DNA from 3 places in the Aminobacter sp. P4_D5 genome. Region 3 is predicted to be linked to each of the others. Evidence: predicted binding sites of a transcription regulator. Region 3 holds the regulator's gene; each other region holds the start of a gene.
The links. Region 3 encodes PhoB, which activates phosphate uptake and scavenging genes when phosphate is short. Its sites were predicted from a motif close to TGTCATNNANCTGTCAT; they were not measured.
Positions count from the first base shown of each region.

Region 1: the regulator PhoB is predicted to act here: its motif matches at 2,996-3,012, upstream of olsB (l-ornithine N(alpha)-acyltransferase).
Region 2: the regulator PhoB is predicted to act here: its motif matches at 1,511-1,527, upstream of AC1DWF_RS04320 (LTA synthase family protein).

Region 1 is NZ_JBFUIP010000108.1:6,213-12,609, forward strand. Features, by position in the region: gene AC1DWF_RS20800 (NAD(P)/FAD-dependent oxidoreductase) at 1-320, shown strand, start outside; gene AC1DWF_RS20805 (alkyl sulfatase dimerization domain-containing protein) at 338-1,612, opposite strand; gene AC1DWF_RS20810 (MmcQ/YjbR family DNA-binding protein) at 1,705-2,058, opposite strand; gene olsB (l-ornithine N(alpha)-acyltransferase) at 2,063-2,893, opposite strand; gene AC1DWF_RS20820 (PAS domain-containing hybrid sensor histidine kinase/response regulator) at 3,093-5,384, opposite strand; gene AC1DWF_RS20825 (SH3 domain-containing protein) at 5,475-6,224, opposite strand.
Region 2 is NZ_JBFUIP010000010.1:55,781-62,177, reverse strand. Features, by position in the region: gene AC1DWF_RS04320 (LTA synthase family protein) at 1-1,374, opposite strand, end outside; gene fabD (ACP S-malonyltransferase) at 1,805-2,746, shown strand; gene fabG (3-oxoacyl-[acyl-carrier-protein] reductase) at 2,798-3,535, shown strand; gene AC1DWF_RS04305 (acyl carrier protein) at 3,733-3,969, shown strand; gene fabF (beta-ketoacyl-ACP synthase II) at 3,999-5,261, shown strand; gene mltG (endolytic transglycosylase MltG) at 5,369-6,397, shown strand, end outside.
Region 3 is NZ_JBFUIP010000239.1:30-4,926, forward strand. Features, by position in the region: partial or broken gene AC1DWF_RS29170 (phosphate ABC transporter ATP-binding protein) at 1-585, shown strand, start outside; gene phoU (phosphate signaling complex protein PhoU) at 627-1,334, shown strand; gene phoB (phosphate regulon transcriptional regulator PhoB) at 1,357-2,046, shown strand; gene AC1DWF_RS29185 (hypothetical protein) at 2,184-2,381, opposite strand; gene AC1DWF_RS29190 (hypothetical protein) at 2,837-2,983, shown strand; gene AC1DWF_RS29195 (L,D-transpeptidase) at 2,980-3,789, shown strand; gene AC1DWF_RS29200 (hypothetical protein) at 3,876-4,352, shown strand; gene AC1DWF_RS29205 (ferric reductase-like transmembrane domain-containing protein) at 4,349-4,897, shown strand, end outside.

The DNA.
Region 1 (6,397 bases), on a different contig from region 3:
GGTTGCGCGGTGACACCAAGCCCCAGCCGTTCCACTACCGCCACCAGGGCAGCCTCGCCCAAATTGGCAAGCGCCGCGCGGTCATCGATTTTGGGCGGATCAAACTGCGCGGTGCTTTGGCGTGGTGGCTGTGGGGCATCGCCCACATCTACTTCCTCATAGGCTCGCGGGCCCGGCTCAGTGTCGCCATCAACTGGCTTTGGATTCACGCCCGCAACCAGCGCAGCGCGCGGCTGATCACACAAGGCGAAGCACGAATCGAATCGTCCGAGATTTCGGCCGGTCCGGACGCCACCAAGGCCAACCTGCCGCAGAAGTAGCGATCGGGCGCCGTGCTTCAGCCAGATGTGCCAACCCGCGCCTTGGCGTCGCGCTGGTAGACGGCAAAGATCGCCTTGCCAATCAACGACGTTTCCGCCTCCACACAGCGGGCATAGACGTTCGCACGGATTTGCTGGATCTCCTGATCCTCAGGCGATGCCGTGGCGGCGAATTCGATCAGATGTGCCGCGAGCCGTGTCTCGCCACCTTCGGCGAGCAGAGCCGCGCGTTCGGCAAGTTTCTGCGCTCCGCCGGCAAGTGACGCGATCTCGGCCCCCAAATCGGCCGCCGGTGCGGGCTTCAGATGGGCGGGGTTTCCATCGAACCACCCGGCATAGAGGTGCCAGATATTGCGGACCACGAACTCCGGGTCATCGTATCTTGGCAGCAGATAGGGCTTGGCAAGCAGGTCTTTGGGCGCGGAAACGGCGTGGAGGATTTCATCCAGCGAGCGTCCACCGTTCATCAGATTGAGGGTCTGCGACGTCAGGCTTTCCAGCACCGAGGCGCCGTCATTCAGGATCTGATTGGCCCGTGAGGAGCCTGCGACCACAGGGCCGTGGCCGGGGACAAGCACGTCCGGCTCCAGGGCCTGCATGCGGCGCAACGCCGACGCCCAGTCCAGCGCAAAGCGCTGGACCTTGCGTGGATTGCCGGCATTGGGAAACACCCAGATGACGAAATCACCGCTCACCAGGATGCGCTGTTCCGGCGCCCATACAAAGGTCGCGTCATCGGTTTCGCCGCGGCCGTGGAACAGTTCAAGCCGCAGTCCGCCAATCGTCAGGCTGAGATTGTCGTCATAAACCTCGTCGGGACGGCGATGGTCGCTGGGGAATGTGTAGCCCGGCTGGTTGAATTGGCGGCCCATCACAATGCTGTTCAGGTCATGAGTCGCATCGTAGCGCTTGAAGCGCTCCAGCACATTGCGGTGCGCGATGATGCGTGGGCGCGATGTCCCTTTCGCATCTGCCTCCTGGTCCAGGAGCCGCGCGCCCCAGGTGTGGTCGATATGCCCATGCGTGTAGATGACGGTATGAACCGGGGCATCGTCCCATTTGCGCAATATGGCGAGCGTCTGGCTGGCGGTTTCGCGACTGCCGCTATCGACCAGCACCAAGCCATCGGCGGTGCGACATGCGGTTGTGTTTCCAAAGAGGTAGCCGGTGTGGATGGCGATCGCATTGTCCGCGATCTGCCTCGCGGAACCGCCCGACACAGCCGCACTCCACTCGTCCATCGCAGCTTCACCATTCCAGAGGCGCTCGAAGAGTTCGTCTTTCGCAATCACATTTGCCTCCTTTGGTCTGCACAGCACCTCTCATGCCCTGAGTCGGGTGCGAATGGCTGCTGCGTACCGAAATTCATGCCGAACAGAGGCGTCTAGGCCCTGCTTTCCCACGCCTTCGCCAGGCTTTTCGGTGCCCGCATTAGCCAAGCGCGTTCGAGCCGGGTCCGGAGCTGGTCGAGCGGAATCTCGTGAATGCGCACCAGCATGGCCGGCCAGCCCTTGTAATGGGCCGTCTCGAAATAGAGCTGCGGATCGGCCTCCATCAGCATCTCTTTTTCTTCAAGCGGGCACATGACAACGACCGTGTCGGCATCCTTGACGCGGCAGAGGAGTTTCTTGCGGAGCTGAAGCGACGGGGTGCCGTAGGAGGTGCCTTCGACGACCTCGGGCAGGCCTTCGGCTGCTGCGTATAGCTTGTCGAAGGCGCTGGAGAGATCGTCGGCCACTTCTCTAAGCGGCGAAGCGCTGCGCTTCCCCGCCGTAATAATTGATGTAGCGGGCGCCGATTTCCTTGACCGGCATGACGATGAAGACGTCGGTCGTGCCGAAGTCGTGGTCGATGACGCAGCCGTCGCCGATCTTGGCGCCGACGCGCAGATAGCCCTTGACCAGAGGCGGCATGGCGGCGATCGCCGCCTTGGCGTTGATCGCTTCGATCGGCATCAGATCCATGGCGCAGTAGCGCGACGCGACAGCGCGGACATCCCAGTCGGCGCTGGTGCGGCAATGATGGGCAAGATAGGTTAGCGCCTCGGCATGTGCCGCCGGCACCGTGCCGTGGAACGAGGCGCAGCCGGTCATGACGTCGATGTCGTAGCGGTTGAGATAGGCCCAGATGCCTTGCCACAGCGCTTCGATGGTTCGCTTGGAGCGGTATTCGGGTAGCACGCAGGAGCGGCCGAGCTCAAGAAAGCGCTGGCCGGGATGGCGTGCGATGAGCTTGTTCAGCTCGAATTCGTCGTCGGAATAAAACCCGCCGGCCTCGGTCGCGCGCTCCTGGCGCAGCAGCCGGTAGGTGCCGACGATGCGGCGATGCTCGGGGCCGTTGATCGAGGTGTCGAAGACCAGCAGGTGGTCACAAACGTCGTCAAAGCGGTCGGAGTCGCGACGTTCGATCGAGTGCGCCGCCTGCTTGCGGGCGCCGAGTTCGTCGAAGAACACGCGGTAGCGAACTTCCTGCGCGGCAGCGATCTCGGATTCGTCTCGGGCGAGGCGAACTTCCAATGTACCGATCCGTCCGAGCGGCGTTCCTGGGAGTAAAGGTTTGGAAGGCACTGTCACCTTGGCGCCGTTGGCTTTCTGAGTGTCACTGTCCGGCAAGGCTGTATGCACGGGTGATTCTCCTTCGAGCCATCCCTCCTGGCGCGGGGATACGGTGTCGGTGCTACAGGATTGTGACAGTATCGTGATCGACCCGCGCGGGCAAGACTGCGAGGGCAAGCAACGGCGCCTAGCCGGCTAGGGAAATCGACAGAACTGGTCAGGCAGCGGCGCGCTGTTCGACAAGATTTATCAGAACGTCCGGGTCCAACGGCTTGGTGATAAAGCCGCTGGCACCATGGGCGAGCACCGCATGGCGGGTCTTTTCCTGGCTGTCGGCCGACAAGACCATGATCGGCAGGGCGGAAAGCCCATGTTGCTCTTCGTGCCTGCGAATGGCCGAAATCGCGTCCAATCCGTCCATTACGGGCATATGCAGGTCCATCAGCACGACGTCGTAGCGGCGTTTGCGCGCTCCTCCCGTCACCGCCTCGACGGCGGCCTTGCCGTTGTTGACGACATCGACCCGGTGTCCTGCCTTGAGCAGCACCGCGCGGGCGAGCATGGCATTGATGTCGTTGTCCTCGGCGATCAGCACCGACAGGCCAAGCAGGTGTGAATTAGCCGCAGGCTTGGCGACGGTGCGGTTGTTTAAGGGCTGCGCTTGCCCCGCAACGACGCCCTGATTCGCCAGCAACACCCGCAGCAAGGTCTCGCCGCGCACCGGCCGGGCGAGGAAGGTCGCGTAGCCACTGGCGCGCAATTCGCCCAGAAGGCCCCGGTCGTTCGGGGCGATCAGCGTCACCGCTTCGCTTGCGGCAAAACCATTCTCGCGCAAGTTCCGGAGCATGCGGCCGTCATTTTCTTCCATTGCCGCATCGATGAGGAGGGCGTTGCAGCCGGCGGCATAACCTTGCGCCTGCTCGGGCGTGACAGCGATGTCGGCGCTGCCGCCATGGGCGCGGACGGTCTCGGCGATCGCTTCGGCTTCCGTGGTGTTCCTGGACAGGATCACCACATGGCGGCCGGCAAGCATATCGACGCTGGRTTGTGCGTCTTCGGTGGCGCCGAAGGCGGGCAGATCGAAGGAGAACTCCGAACCTTCGCCCGAAATGCTCTTGGCCGATATCGTGCCGCCCATCGAGGTCACGAGGCGCTTGGAGATGGCAAGCCCGAGGCCAGCACCACCATGCGAGCGGGTCGATGTGCCATCGGCTTGTTCGAATTCTTCGAAGATGCGCTCCATGTCCTCGGCGCGCAGGCCCGATCCGGTATCGGCTACGGTGAAGCGGATCTTGTCGGGATGCTCGTCGCGGATGCGCTCGACGCTAAGCATGATGCCACCGGCATCGGTGAATTTTATGGCGTTTCCAATCAGGTTGAGCAGCACCTGGCGCACGCGGCCCGGATCGGCGGATATCATTTGGGGCACGTTGAGCGCGACATGGCAGCCTAGGCCGATGCCCTTGCCGAATGCGCGCGAGGCCAGAAGCTCGACCACATTGTCAGCGATCTCGCGCGGCGACATCGGCTGCGGTTCGGGATCGAAGCGTCCTGCCTCGATTTTCGAATAGTCGAGCAGGTCCTCGATCAGCGCCAAAAGTGCGCTCGCCGACGTCGAGATCGCACCGACATAGGTGCGTTGCTCGGGCGACAGCTCGGTGTCGTGCAAGAGCTTTGCCATGCCCATGATGCCGTTCATCGGCGTGCGGATTTCGTGGCTTACAGTGGCCAGGAAACGCGATTTTGCCTGGCTCGCATATTCGGCGCGCTCGCGTGCGCCGATGAGCGCGGTTTCGGCGCGCTTGCGGGCGGTGATGTCGCGGGCGATCGCCCGATGCGACACGGCGTCGCTGGTCTTGTCACGTACCGAAAGCTCGGTCCAGGAAAACCAGCGCACCACGCCGTTCGAACGGATTCCGACATCGGTGGAGCTCAGGCATTCGCCATCGGCGAAGGCTGCGTCTGGAACGATGCCGACATCGACGCCGAGTTCCTGCAAGGTGCGGCCGGCGAGGTCACGCTGGTCCTGGCCGATGAGTCCGGCAAATACCTTGTTGGCATAGACGATGCGGCCGTCGCGATCGCGGTGCACGACAAGGTCGCCAAGTGCGTCGATGAGGCCGCGGAAGCGCTCTTCGCTTTCCTGCAGCTCCCACATCCGGTCGGCCAGAGTCTCGATCTCGGCGCGACTGCGTGAAGCGCTTTCGGTGATCGCTTCGGCGGCGCGCTCGCGCTCGCCGAGGCTGCGCGACAGCAGCACCATTCCGGTGAAGGCGGCGGCAAACAGGCCGATGCTGATGAAGGCGGGCGCCCCGGTCAGGTGGGCGAGACCGGCAAGCACCATGATGGCAATCAGGGTGGCGAAGTACAGGCCGCGCGGCGGCTCCTTCGGCAAATGCGGTTCGAGCTGCGGCGATGTGATGATGCGGCGACGCGACAGCGTGTCGGCGTCGGCCATGGCCACGCCTTGCGTCGTATTTGCTTCCGCTGTGCCGGACTCCGTCATCATGGCGGAAACCTAGCACTGAGAGCTTAGGGAAGATTTGGGCGGATTGATCGAATTTTAGCGGTCGCCGTATTCCGGCCGCCGCGTCAGTCGCTACTGGACGTAGCTCTTGAAGACGTAGCCGCGCTTGCCGTTGAAAACGATTTCACACCATTGAGTGCACGAAACCAGTTCGACAGAGGTTTTGGCGGGGATGACGCCCAAAACCTGACCACCTTTTTGCGGTGTGGCGCGCATGTTCACCGAGCGCTTGATCTTGACCTCGCGGCCGCCCTGGCTCGGTTCGCTGGCGGGCTTGACCTCGGCTTCCATCGCATCGACGGCAGCGGTTTCAGACGGATCGGGCTTGGTCTCTGCGAGCGCGAGCGGTGCTGTCTCGTCAGGGTCTTGGGCGATGATGTTTTCGGCACCTGGAATGGCGGGCATCGCTTCGAGCGGCCGGTTCGCTGCTGCAGCCACGACCTGCGCCCAGCGCGGATCCGCTGCGAGCGGCATGTCGGTCGCCGCTTCAGATGCCGACGCCTCGGAAACCAGGATCGAAGTGCGCGTTGTGGCGACCCGTTCCTTGCGGCCGGTCGGTTCGGCGGCGATGGCAGTGATCTTTTCTTTCGCCGGCTGGGTTGCGGCCTGCTCGGCTTCTTGCACTGCGTTGACCGAGTGCTGGCCCATATGCGGTAGGATGAAGAGAGCTGAAACGGCGGTCACGCTCATCAGAGCGGTCATCGCCAGCACACCGCAGACCAGGCCACGATTGGGAGCGTTCTCGCGCCAGGAAGCTGGCTCGGTTTTCATGAACATCATCGTGGAGCGCGGCTGATTGGCTGCGCCCAACCCGAAGGGCATTTTCACTAGCAACTCTCCACTCAGGCCCCAAGCGCTCGGAAAAATGAGCGTCCCCACCTGTCGTTTCGACCCGCAAATCTACGCCGCGTAGCCGCAAGACAGTTTCAGTCGGTACCTATCGGCCCGTCCACCGATGACACCATGATGACCGATTGTGGCAGACCTTGGACCCG
Region 2 (6,397 bases), on a different contig from region 3:
ACCGAAGAAGGCGATCACGGTCGGGCGCTCGCGCTTGCTCGCCCAGTCCATCAGCCGCTTGAGGCCGCGGTCCGCGTCAGAAGCGCCCTCGGCATAGGTCAGGATCGAATCGCGTGCCCACTGCGTCGTTGCGGCCTCGACCTTGTGGGTCGTGTCGCTGTAGCGGTTCGGCTCGTAAGGGCCGTGGCTCTGCAGGGAGACCGCAAAGAAGAAGAACGGATGCTCGGTCGCATCGGCTTCGCGGATGATCTCTTCCATCAAGGCGGCGTCGGATGCCAGCGGCCCGCGCTTTTCGAGCGGCGGCAGGTTTTCTTCCGACATGAACTTGTCGAAGCCGAAGGCCTGGTAGACAGGCGCGCGGTTCCAGAACCAGCTGCCGAACGGATGGATGGCGCGGGTCTCGTAGCCTTCGCTCTTGAAGAAGGTGGCCAGCGAAGGCACCGGCGCGCGGACATATTGCTGGTAGGGAATGGAGCCGGCCGGCAGGAAGGCGTTGGAGAAACCGGTCAGGGCCTCGAACTCGACATTGGCGGTCATGCCGCCGAATTCGGGCGAAAAAACATGGCCCGACTGCGATGCGCGTGCATTCTTTATAGGATCGGGTGCGATCGATACGCCAGGCAGAAGCGTCGGATCCCAGAAGGATTCGCTCATCACGATGATGACGTCGGGCTTTTCCTCCGGCAGGGCCGCGACAGCCTGTTCAGGCCGGGCAATGGCGTCGATCGCCTTTTCGGAATAGCCCTCCGGCGCCTTGACCTTGGCCATCGGCACATTGAGCGCGAAGGCGATGGCAAAGCCATTGGAGGCGTAATTTTCCTTCTGGTCCCACATCATGGGGATGATCTGGAGGCGGTCGCGCGTCCACGAAAAGGTCGCGTAGTCCATGATCGAGACAAAGAAGGCGAGGGTTGGAATGGCGATAGCGAGACGCGAGACGCGGGCCCAAAGCGTCAAGGTCGGCATGCGGCGGCGCCAGTAGCGCCAGGCCAGCACAAGTAGCGAGATGCCCACGATCAGGCCGACGGCAATGCCGATGCCGGCGAGGGGCCGTTCACGAACGAGCAGCGGCATCAGTTCGACGATCTGACGGGCGTAGAGGAAATCCGTCGGGTAGAGCGGGTCGCCGAGATAGAGCGATTTCTGATGGCCGACGAAGGCGAGCACGAGTGCGACGGGCGCAACGATCAAAAGGCCATTATAGGGCCGCCCGAGAAGCGCATCGAGAGCGATGATCAAAAGGGCAAACAGGGCGACCGTCGTCCAGCTCGGCTTGAACGGCTGCTGGAAGAAGTTGAGGGTGTCGACGAAGGAGCCGCGCGCGACCAACTCGATGGCAAAGACCAGCACCGCCGAAACGGCGAGCGTGACCATGACCGAGCGCAGCACGCACAAAGTATAGGCACGCCGGCCACGCGCTCGCGCGGCCTCGTTTTCGTCATCTCTGACGACGGCCTTGCCGTCCGCCAATTGCTTTGCCAACTCAACTTCCCCGGGCGCTCGACAGCGGCGTCACGCAACTGTCACAAAACGGTCATCGAAAACCTAGCGCATATGGCAAAATTGAGAAGGATGAGGCAAACAAAAGGTGTTTCGTATTAATCATCTGTGATTATTTGCCCCAGCGGGGTCCCAAAGCCCTCAAGACTTGACTTCACGGTATCCATTGCGCCAGAGGCACAACGATGTGGCGTGATGCTTGTTCCCGAACGTGCAAGGGCGCTCCACGTGATAAGTCTGCGCATCGCACCCGGTGAAACCGATTCCGGTTCGGGCCGATGCGGCAAGTAGCCAGGAGACCAACATGGCCGTTGCATTCACTTTCCCGGGGCAGGGCAGCCAGGCTGTCGGCATGGGCAAGGAACTCGCCGATGCTTTTCCCGAAGCGCGCCGCGTGTTCGAAGAAGTCGATGATGCATTGGGCGAAAAACTTTCGAAGCTGATCTGGGAAGGTCCTGAAGAGACGCTGACGCTGACGGCCAACGCCCAGCCGGCGCTGATGGCGGTGTCGATGGCTGCCTTCAGGGCGCTGGAATCGCGCGGCCTGTCGCTCAAGGACAAGGTTTCATACGTCGCGGGGCACTCGCTCGGCGAGTATTCGGCACTAGCTGCCGCTGGCTTTGTTTCGGTCGCCGACGCGGCGCGCCTGCTGCGCATCCGCGGCGACGCCATGCAGGCGGCGGTGCCGGCCGGGCAGGGCGCGATGGCTGCGATCATCGGACTGGAGCAAGCCGATGTCGACGCCGCCTGTGCTGAGGCTGCCCAGGGTTCGGTGTGCCAGATCGCCAACGACAATGGCGGCGGCCAGCTGGTGATCTCGGGCGAGAAGGCGGCCGTCGAACGCGCCGCCAAGCTCTGCACCGAAAAGGGCGCCAAGCGCGCGCTGATGCTGCAGGTCTCAGCGCCTTTCCATTCGGCGCTGATGGCGCCGGCGGCTGAAAAAATGCGCGAAGCACTCGCCGGGGTGAAGAAGCATCCGCCGATCGTTCCGGTTGTCGCCAACGTCTCGGTTCAGCCGATCACCGATCCCGAAGAGATCGCCGCCCGCCTCGTCGAGCAGGTCACCGGCCGCGTGCGCTGGCGCGAGACGGTCGAATGGTTCGGCAACAACGGCGTCACCACACTTTACGAAGTGGGCGCCGGCAAGGTGTTGTCGGGCCTCGCCCGCCGCATCAACAAGGACATCGCAACGGCTGCGGTCAACAACCCGGCCGACATCGACGCGGCAATCGCCGCACTCGTCTGAACAATTCAATCGACCCGCCCGTGAAGGGCGATCTCTGAAAGGGATTGAAAAATGCTCGATCTGACCGGCCGCAAGGCACTCGTCACCGGCGCATCCGGGGGCATCGGCGAAGAAATCGCCCGCATCCTCCACAAGCAGGGCGCCATCGTTGGCCTGCACGGCACACGCGTTGAAAAGCTCGAGGCCCTGGCCAGCGAGCTCGGCGACCGCGTGAAACTGTTTCCGGCCAATCTCGCCGACCGCGATGAAGTCAAGGCGCTGGGCCAGAAGGCCGAGGCCGATCTCGAAGGCGTCGACATCCTGGTCAACAACGCCGGCATCACCAAGGACGGCCTGTTCGTGCGCATGTCCGACGCCGACTGGGACAGTGTCATCGAGATCAACCTGACGGCGATGTTCCGCCTGACGCGCGAGTTGACGCACCCGATGATGCGCCGCCGCCATGGCCGCATCATCAACATCACCTCGATCGTCGGCGTCACCGGCAATCCTGGCCAGACCAACTACTGTGCCTCCAAGGCGGGCATGATCGGCTTTTCCAAGTCGCTCGCCCAGGAGATCGCGACCCGCAACATCACCGTCAATTGCGTCGCCCCCGGCTTCATCGAATCGGCAATGACGGAGAAGCTCAACGACAAGCAGAAAGAGACGATCATGGCCGCGATCCCGGCCAAGCGCATGGGCACCGGCAAGGAAGTTGCTTCGGCCGTCGCTTATCTCGCTTCCAACGAAGCAGCTTATGTCACTGGCCAGACAATCCATGTAAATGGCGGCATGGCGATGATCTGATTGACGCAATAGGCCGGGATAACCGGCCCTTTTGCCTTGGACGCGGTGAAGTTTTCGTGTATTGCCGCGCTCCATCAGGTGGCCGGGCCGAAACCGGACCGCCACCCGAGCGCTTGGGAAAGCGCAGATTACAGCTTGATTAGCGGCAATCCGCCCGCTAACGAAGACCTAACAAACATCAGACTGAGGATGCCCACATGAGTGACACCGCAGAGCGCGTCAAGAAGATCGTTATCGAACATCTTGGCGTTGACGCCGACAAGGTGACTGAAGCTGCAAGCTTCATCGACGACCTGGGCGCGGACAGCCTCGACACGGTCGAGCTCGTTATGGCGTTCGAAGAAGAATTCGGCGTCGAAATTCCTGACGACGCGGCCGAAACCATCCTCACCGTTGGCGACGCCGTGAAGTACATTGACAAGGCTTCGGCCTGAGCGATCGCGAATTGTCAGGGATGCCTGCGATGAGGCGTGTGGTCGTCACGGGCCTTGGCCTGCTTTCACCGTTCGGCATGGGCTACGAGCACGGCTGGAAAGAGCTTCTTTCCGGTCGTAGCGCCGCGAGGCGCATCTCGGAGTTCGAGGTCGAAGATCTCCCCTGCAAAATTGCCAACGTCATCCCCAGGGGTGACGGCAGCGACAATTCCTTCAATCCCGAAGCGGTCCTTGAGCACAAGGAACTGCGCAAGATCGGCGACTTCATCCTTTACGGGATCGCGGCCGCCGACGAGGCATTGAAGGATTCGGGCTGGCAGCCCAAGACGCCGGAAGAGCAAAACGCAACCGGCGTCATGATCGGCTCGGGCATCGGCGGCATTGACGGCATTGCTGAAAATGCGCTGATCCTCAAGGAACGCGGCCCGCGCCGCATCAGCCCCTTCTTCATTCCAGGCCAGATCATCAATCTGGTTTCGGGCCAGGTTTCGATCCGGCACGGGCTCAAGGGCCCCAACCATGCCGTCGTCACCGCCTGCTCGACCGGTGCGCACGCTATCGGCGATGCAGCCCGCCTGATCATGTTCGGCGATGCCGACGTGATGCTGGCCGGCGGTGCCGAAGCACCAGTGACGCGCCTTTCGCTTGCCGGCTTTGCCGCTTGCCGGGCGCTGTCGACCGACCGCAACGACGAGCCCGAGAAGGCCTCGCGTCCTTATGACCGCGACCGCGACGGTTTCGTCATGGGCGAGGGAGCCGGCGTTGTCGTTCTCGAGGAGCTTGAGCACGCCAAGGCGCGCGGTGCCAAGATCTACGCAGAAGTTGTTGGCTACGGCCTGACCGGTGACGCACATCACATCACCGCTCCCGCCGAAGACGGCGACGGCGCCTTCCGCTGCATGACGGCCGCCCTCAAGCGCGCCAACCTGTCGCCGGCGGATGTCGACTACATCAACGCCCATGGCACGTCGACCATGGCCGACACGATCGAACTGGGTGCGGTCGAACGCCTTGTCGGCAACGCTGCCTCCAAGGTTTCGATGTCGTCGACCAAGTCGTCGATCGGCCATCTGCTTGGTGCTGCCGGTGCCGCGGAAGCGATCTTTTCGATCCTCGCCATTCGCGACAACATCGCGCCAGCGACGATCAATCTCGATAATCCCGAGCGCGAAACCGCGATCGATCTCGTGCCGCACAAGCCGCGCGCCCGGCAGATCGATGTCGCCCTGTCGAACTCCTTCGGTTTCGGCGGAACCAACGCATCGCTGGTCTTCCAGCGCTATAACGGCTGATCGCCTGTGGGCAGGGGCCCCTTTGGGGGCCCTTTGCCGTGATTTCTGCCACATTCGGGCCTAGTCTCCCGGCGGGGATTCGACGCAAGAGGAAGTGGCGAGGCAAGATGAGCATCAATACGCCAGATCAGGGGCAAGGCGCGCCGCGCGCCGCAAATCCGATCGTTCCAAAGACCGCGCAGGAAGCGCTGCGCCCCGAAATCGGGACGCCGCCGCCCAAGCGTTCGCGCGCTTCGCGCAACCAGATCGTCGTGTTCATGAATTTCATGATGTCGACGGCGGTGCTGGTGATCCTGGCTGGTGGTGCAGCGCTTTATTTCGGCAAGCAAGAATTCAACGGCGCGGGCCCTTCGTCGACTCCCACGACATTCCTGGTCAAAGAAAAGACCGGCGTGCAGGATATCGCCGACCAGCTTGAGCGGCGCGGTCTGGTCAGCGATGCCCGCATCTTCCGCATGGGGGTGCGCGCCTACGGCAATGACGGCTCTCTCAAGGCCGGCGAATATGAGATCGCGGCTGGTGCTTCGATGCACGAGATCATGGAGTTGTTGAAGAGCGGCAAGTCGGTGCAGTATTCGCTGACGATCCCAGAAGGGCTGACCGTCGAGCAGGCGTGGAAACGTATCGCCGAACAAGAAGCGCTCAGCGGCGACATGCCGGCTGAGATGCCGGCCGAGGGCACGCTTGCGGCCGATACCCAGCGCTTCACGCGTGGACTGACGCGCCAGCAGATCGTCAACAAGATGCTTGCCGACCAAAAGGAACTGGTCGAGAGCATCTGGGCGCGCCGTTCCGCGGATCTGCCGATTGCCGACGTCAACGAGTTCGTGACGCTGGCCTCCATCGTCGAGAAGGAAACCGCTCGCGGCGACGAGCGCTCGCGCGTGGCGGCCGTGTTCATCAACCGGCTCAACAAGGGCATGCGGCTGCAGTCTGACCCGACGATCATCTACGGCATCTTCGGCGGCAAGGGTAAGCCGGCCGATCGGCCGATCTTCCGCTCCGACATCGACAAGCCGACCCCTTACAACACCTATACGATCAAGGGCCTGCCGCCGACGCCGATCGCCAATCCGGGCAAAGCCTCGTTGGAGGCTGTCGCCAACCCGTCCAAGACCAAGGATCTCTACTTCGTT
Region 3 (4,897 bases):
GCAGCGCGTGTCGGCGGCAAGATCACGCTCGACAACGAGGATATCTACGATCCCAAGATCGACGTGGTCGAACTGCGCGCGCGTGTCGGCATGGTGTTCCAGAAGCCGAACCCGTTCCCCAAGTCGATCTACGAAAACGTCGCTTACGGCCCGCGCATCCATGGCCTGGCCAAGAACAAGGCCGAGCTCGACGTGATCGTCGAGAAGAGCCTGCAGAAGGCGGCTCTGTGGAACGAGGCCAAGGACCGTCTCAACGAGCCGGGCACCGGCCTGTCGGGCGGCCAGCAGCAGCGCTTGTGCATCGCGCGCGCCATTGCGGTGTCGCCCGAAGTGATCCTGATGGACGAGCCGTGCTCGGCACTCGATCCGATCGCTACCGCGAAGGTGGAGGAGCTGATCGACGAGCTGCGCGAGAACTACACGATCGTGATCGTGACGCACTCGATGCAGCAGGCGGCACGCGTGTCGCAGCGCACCGCGATGTTCCACCTCGGCTATCTCGTCGAGGAAGGCGCTACCGACAAGATGTTCACCAACCCCGACGACAAGCGGACGCAGGACTACATCACCGGCCGCTTCGGCTGAGTGGACGTTTTCGCCGCCGTATACGAGACGAGGAATAAATCATGGGCGAACATACAGTCCGGTCCTTCGACGAAGAACTCCAGCATGTCGACCAGCTCATCCGTGACATGGGCGATCTCGGCGGCTCGATGGTTGCCGGTGCCATCCGCGCGCTGTTGTCGTCCGACCAGGCGCTGGCGCAAAGCGTTGTCGCCGACGACACGATCATGGACGCCAAGCAGCGCGAACTCGACAACAGCGCCATCACGCTGATCGCCAAGCGCCAGCCGATGGCACAGGACCTGCGTGCCGTGGTTGGCGCCATCCGTATGGCGGGGGATCTCGAACGCATCGGCGACCTCGCCAAGAACATCGCCAAGCGTGTCGGCGCTGTCGGCCAGTCGCCGACGCCACGCAATCTTTCGCATTCGATCGATGCCATGGCACAGCTGGTGCTCGACCAGGTGCGGGGCGTCGTTGATCTCTATGTCGCGCGCCAGGCCGAGGGCCTGAAGAACCTGCGCGCCGACGACCAGAAGATCGACATCCAGTACAACGCGGTGTTCCGCGAGCTCCTGACCTACATGATGGAAGATCCGCGCAACATCACTGCCTGCACGCATCTGCTGTTCTGCGCCAAGAACCTGGAGCGCATTGGCGACCATGTCACCAATATCGCCGAGAACGCGTATTTCGTGGTGACCGGCACGCAGCTGCCGCTCCACCGGCCGAAGGTTGAAGAAACCACATCGCCGGTTTCGGCCACCTGAACTCCAACATGAAGGACTGCCGATGATCGCCCCCAAGATCATGGTCGTCGAGGACGAAGAGCCGCTGGGCGTGCTGCTTCGCTACAACCTCGAGTCCGAAGGCTACCAGGTCGAGGTCGTCACGCGTGGCGACGAGGCCGAAATACGGCTTCAGGAAAACGTGCCCGACCTTTTGGTGCTCGACTGGATGGTGCCGGCACTCTCCGGCATCGAGCTGTGCCGCAGGCTTCGGATGCGGCCCGACACCGAACGGCTGCCGATCATCATGCTGACGGCGCGTGGCGAAGAGAGCGACCGCGTGCGCGGGCTGTCGACTGGTGCCGACGACTATCTGGTCAAGCCGTTCTCGACGCCCGAGTTCATGGCACGGGTCAAGGCGTTGCTGCGCCGGGCCAAGCCCGAAGTGCTGTCTTCGATCCTCAAGGTCGGCGACATCATGCTCGACCGCGAGTCGCACCGGGTCTACCGCAAGAAGAGCGAGATCAAGCTCGGGCCAACCGAATTCCGGCTGCTGGAGTTCATGATGCGGCATCCCGGCCGGGTGTTTTCGCGCAGCCAGTTGCTCGACAATGTCTGGGGCGAGACGATCTACATCGACGAACGTACCGTCGACGTCCATGTCGGGCGCTTGCGTAAGGCAGTCAATACCGGCCGCATGCCCGACGTGATCCGCACCATCCGCGGCGCCGGCTACGCCATCCGCGAGGATTAGCGCCGCTGTTCCGTTCTTGCCGCAAGCGGCGAGCGCACCAGTGGCTGCGGCCAGCAGCAGATCAGGCCAATCGGCAGCGTGCCGCCATCGACGCCGAGCTCTACGCACTGCTGACCGCCCGGTCTGCGTGGTGGCGCTCAATCATGAAGATCGCCTGCGCCGCGAAGCTTTGGCGTCGGTCTGATGTAAACAACCTTCTGGTGATTGGAGTGTTGTTCTGCAAGAGCTCCGTCACATCCATTCTTTTGATGGACAACTTCTTCAAGAATGGCAGTTAAAGTTCCGACGATGACACTTTCGTGATCTCGGTGATACCAAAAATTGTCTGTTTTCATGCTAGTTGGCGCTCCGTGCGCAACTTTGTCTCGGTAATTGTTCTGGTGCTGATCACCATCCTCTACGGACTGCCCCTCGATCGGGCAGCGGCCGTAGGCATGAACATTGGCGAGCTGCCGGGCGTAACCTTGCAGGCTGAAGTTACAGCCGGATCCGATGGGTGTTTGCCATCCCCGGAGCGCTGTGTCGGTGAGTCCTCTGACGACCGCTTCGCCAGCACACACTGCCTGGGCGACTGCCCTGCCTGGCAGGCCCGCGTCGAGCTTCCCGCACCGACCCGCGCAGCGCTTTTGAAGCTGCTTCCAGATCCCATGCCGCGTCGCTTGGTGATCGCATCGCTCCTTCGGCCTCCGATCGCTGCCTGATTTCCGACCGTTCGGCCTTTGGCTGCCACCGTCCGGCTCGCACGCCAGCCCGCTCGGCGCCAATGCGCTTTTCTCGCGGCAACCGCGACATGACGCGTGCCCGCACGCATGAGCCGTCACCGGCCGGCGGATCGGTGCCGAACGGCCACATTCGCATGAACAACGACAGCGTCATCAACTTCCATGACTGCGTGTCGCTCGAAGTACAGGAAATGGTTCCAGGAGACTGCAAATGACTACGGGCACTTTCGAAACGAACGCCGCGGACTCCGCGCCCTTGCCCGGAGACGGCTCGGCACTGAGCCGCCGGCATTTTCTCAGCGGCGTAGCCGCGCTGGGAACGCTTGCGGTGTCCGGCTGCGTCAGCACCCAACAAGCGGCCGTGCCGGCCGCAAACGCACCGGTCAAAAAGGCGCCGCCGGTCGTCGACAGCAATGCCCTTGCGATGTACGGCCCGCTTCCGAACGAGCGGTTCCCAATCGCCGCAATCGACCTGACCAAGGTACCGAGCCGTTTCTATCGGCAGCAGGTCGACTATGCCACCGAAGAACCGGTCGGAACGCTCGTCGTCGACACGGACAACTTCTACCTCTACCTCGTCCAGCCAGGCGGGAAGGCCATGCGCTACGGGGTTGGACTTGGCCGGGCCGGTTTTACCTGGGCGGGAAGGGGCCGTATCGGTTGGAAGCAGGAATGGCCGAAATGGACGCCTCCAAACGAGATGATCGCGCGTCAGCCAGATCTCGCCCAGTGGAGCGCCGACAGGGGCGGCATGCCGCCAGGCCTTACAAATCCGCTGGGATCGCGGGCGCTCTACGTCTTCCAGGGCAAGGTCGACACGCTTTATCGCGTTCACGGAACGCCCGAATACTGGACCGTCGGAAAGGCGGTTTCGAGCGGCGGCGTTCGCCTCATGAACCAGGACATCATAGACCTGTATGAACGGGTGCCGAGCCAGTCTCCCATCCTCGTGCTGGGCGATCCGACCCAACCCCATTCGCACGAGGTCGCCAGCGACAGTGCTCGGCAAGCCGCCGGCTGATGTAACGGTCGCGCAGCAGGTTCTCGCCGGGCGGTTTGCGAAGCGCCGCCCGGCCAACCGTCATGGTTCCGTTGGAGGAATAAGCGATGCAGGGTGAACACACACTTTCCGGTCTGCGCGGAACCGCTGCCGGCTGGCATGGCCGCGACGTTCTCAAGGGGGTGGCCGTGGCTATCCTGAGCTTCGCAGCGCTGGGCACCGTTTCGGCGCTCTGGGACAATCCGCTCTTCATTCGGATGACCCCCGTTGGGAGCTGGGAACTGCCCGCCCTGGCGGTCCTGTCGGCGCTTTCGGGGCTGTACGTCGCCGTGCGGCGCCCCTTCTGTTCGGCCCGCCGCGCGGGTGCCGGCGGCGTCGCGGACTTCATCGGCATCGCATGCCCGACGTGCAACAAGCTCCTCATGCTCCTGTTCGGGGGCGAATTGCTGATGACCTGGTTCGACCCGATCCGGCCATTGATTGCGGCGCTGGGAATTGTGCTTCTCGCTGTCGCTTCATGGCACGAAATGCGAGCTTGCCGCGCAGACAATGCAGACGCCACGCAAATGGAGTATCCGAAGTGACCGGTATCCCCGCGGCGCGCGCACACGCCGACCGGCTCGTTCCACTTGCCTGGCGCCGGATGCTGCTGCGCCATTTCGCGGTCATCGGCCTTTCGGCGGCGCTGGTCTACGCGTTCGCCCTCGTGCACGCCCAGTGGAGCCCGATGCACAGGTGGAACCGCGCATTCGCGGACGCATCGCTGGCGATGCTGGTGATCACCATGTCGATCGGACCCGGCTCGCGTCTATGGCCGCTCTTGCTGCGGATAGTGGCCTATCGGCGCGAGACCGGTATCCATGCGACGCTTTTGGCGGCCGTGCACACGGCCATCATACTCAGCGGCTGGGTCGAGTGGGATTTTGCGCGGCTGTTCGGCTTCGAAATCATCCCGCAGACGGGCGAGTATGTGATGTTCCAGCATGGCTTCGGGCTTGCCAACGTGATCGGCATTGGCGCGCTGACCTATGCGCTCGCGCTCATGGCCACCTCGAACGATCGGTCGATCCAGCTGCTCGGTTCCTCGGTCTGGAAGTTCCTGCAGAACGGCGCGACGGTGCTGTGGGGG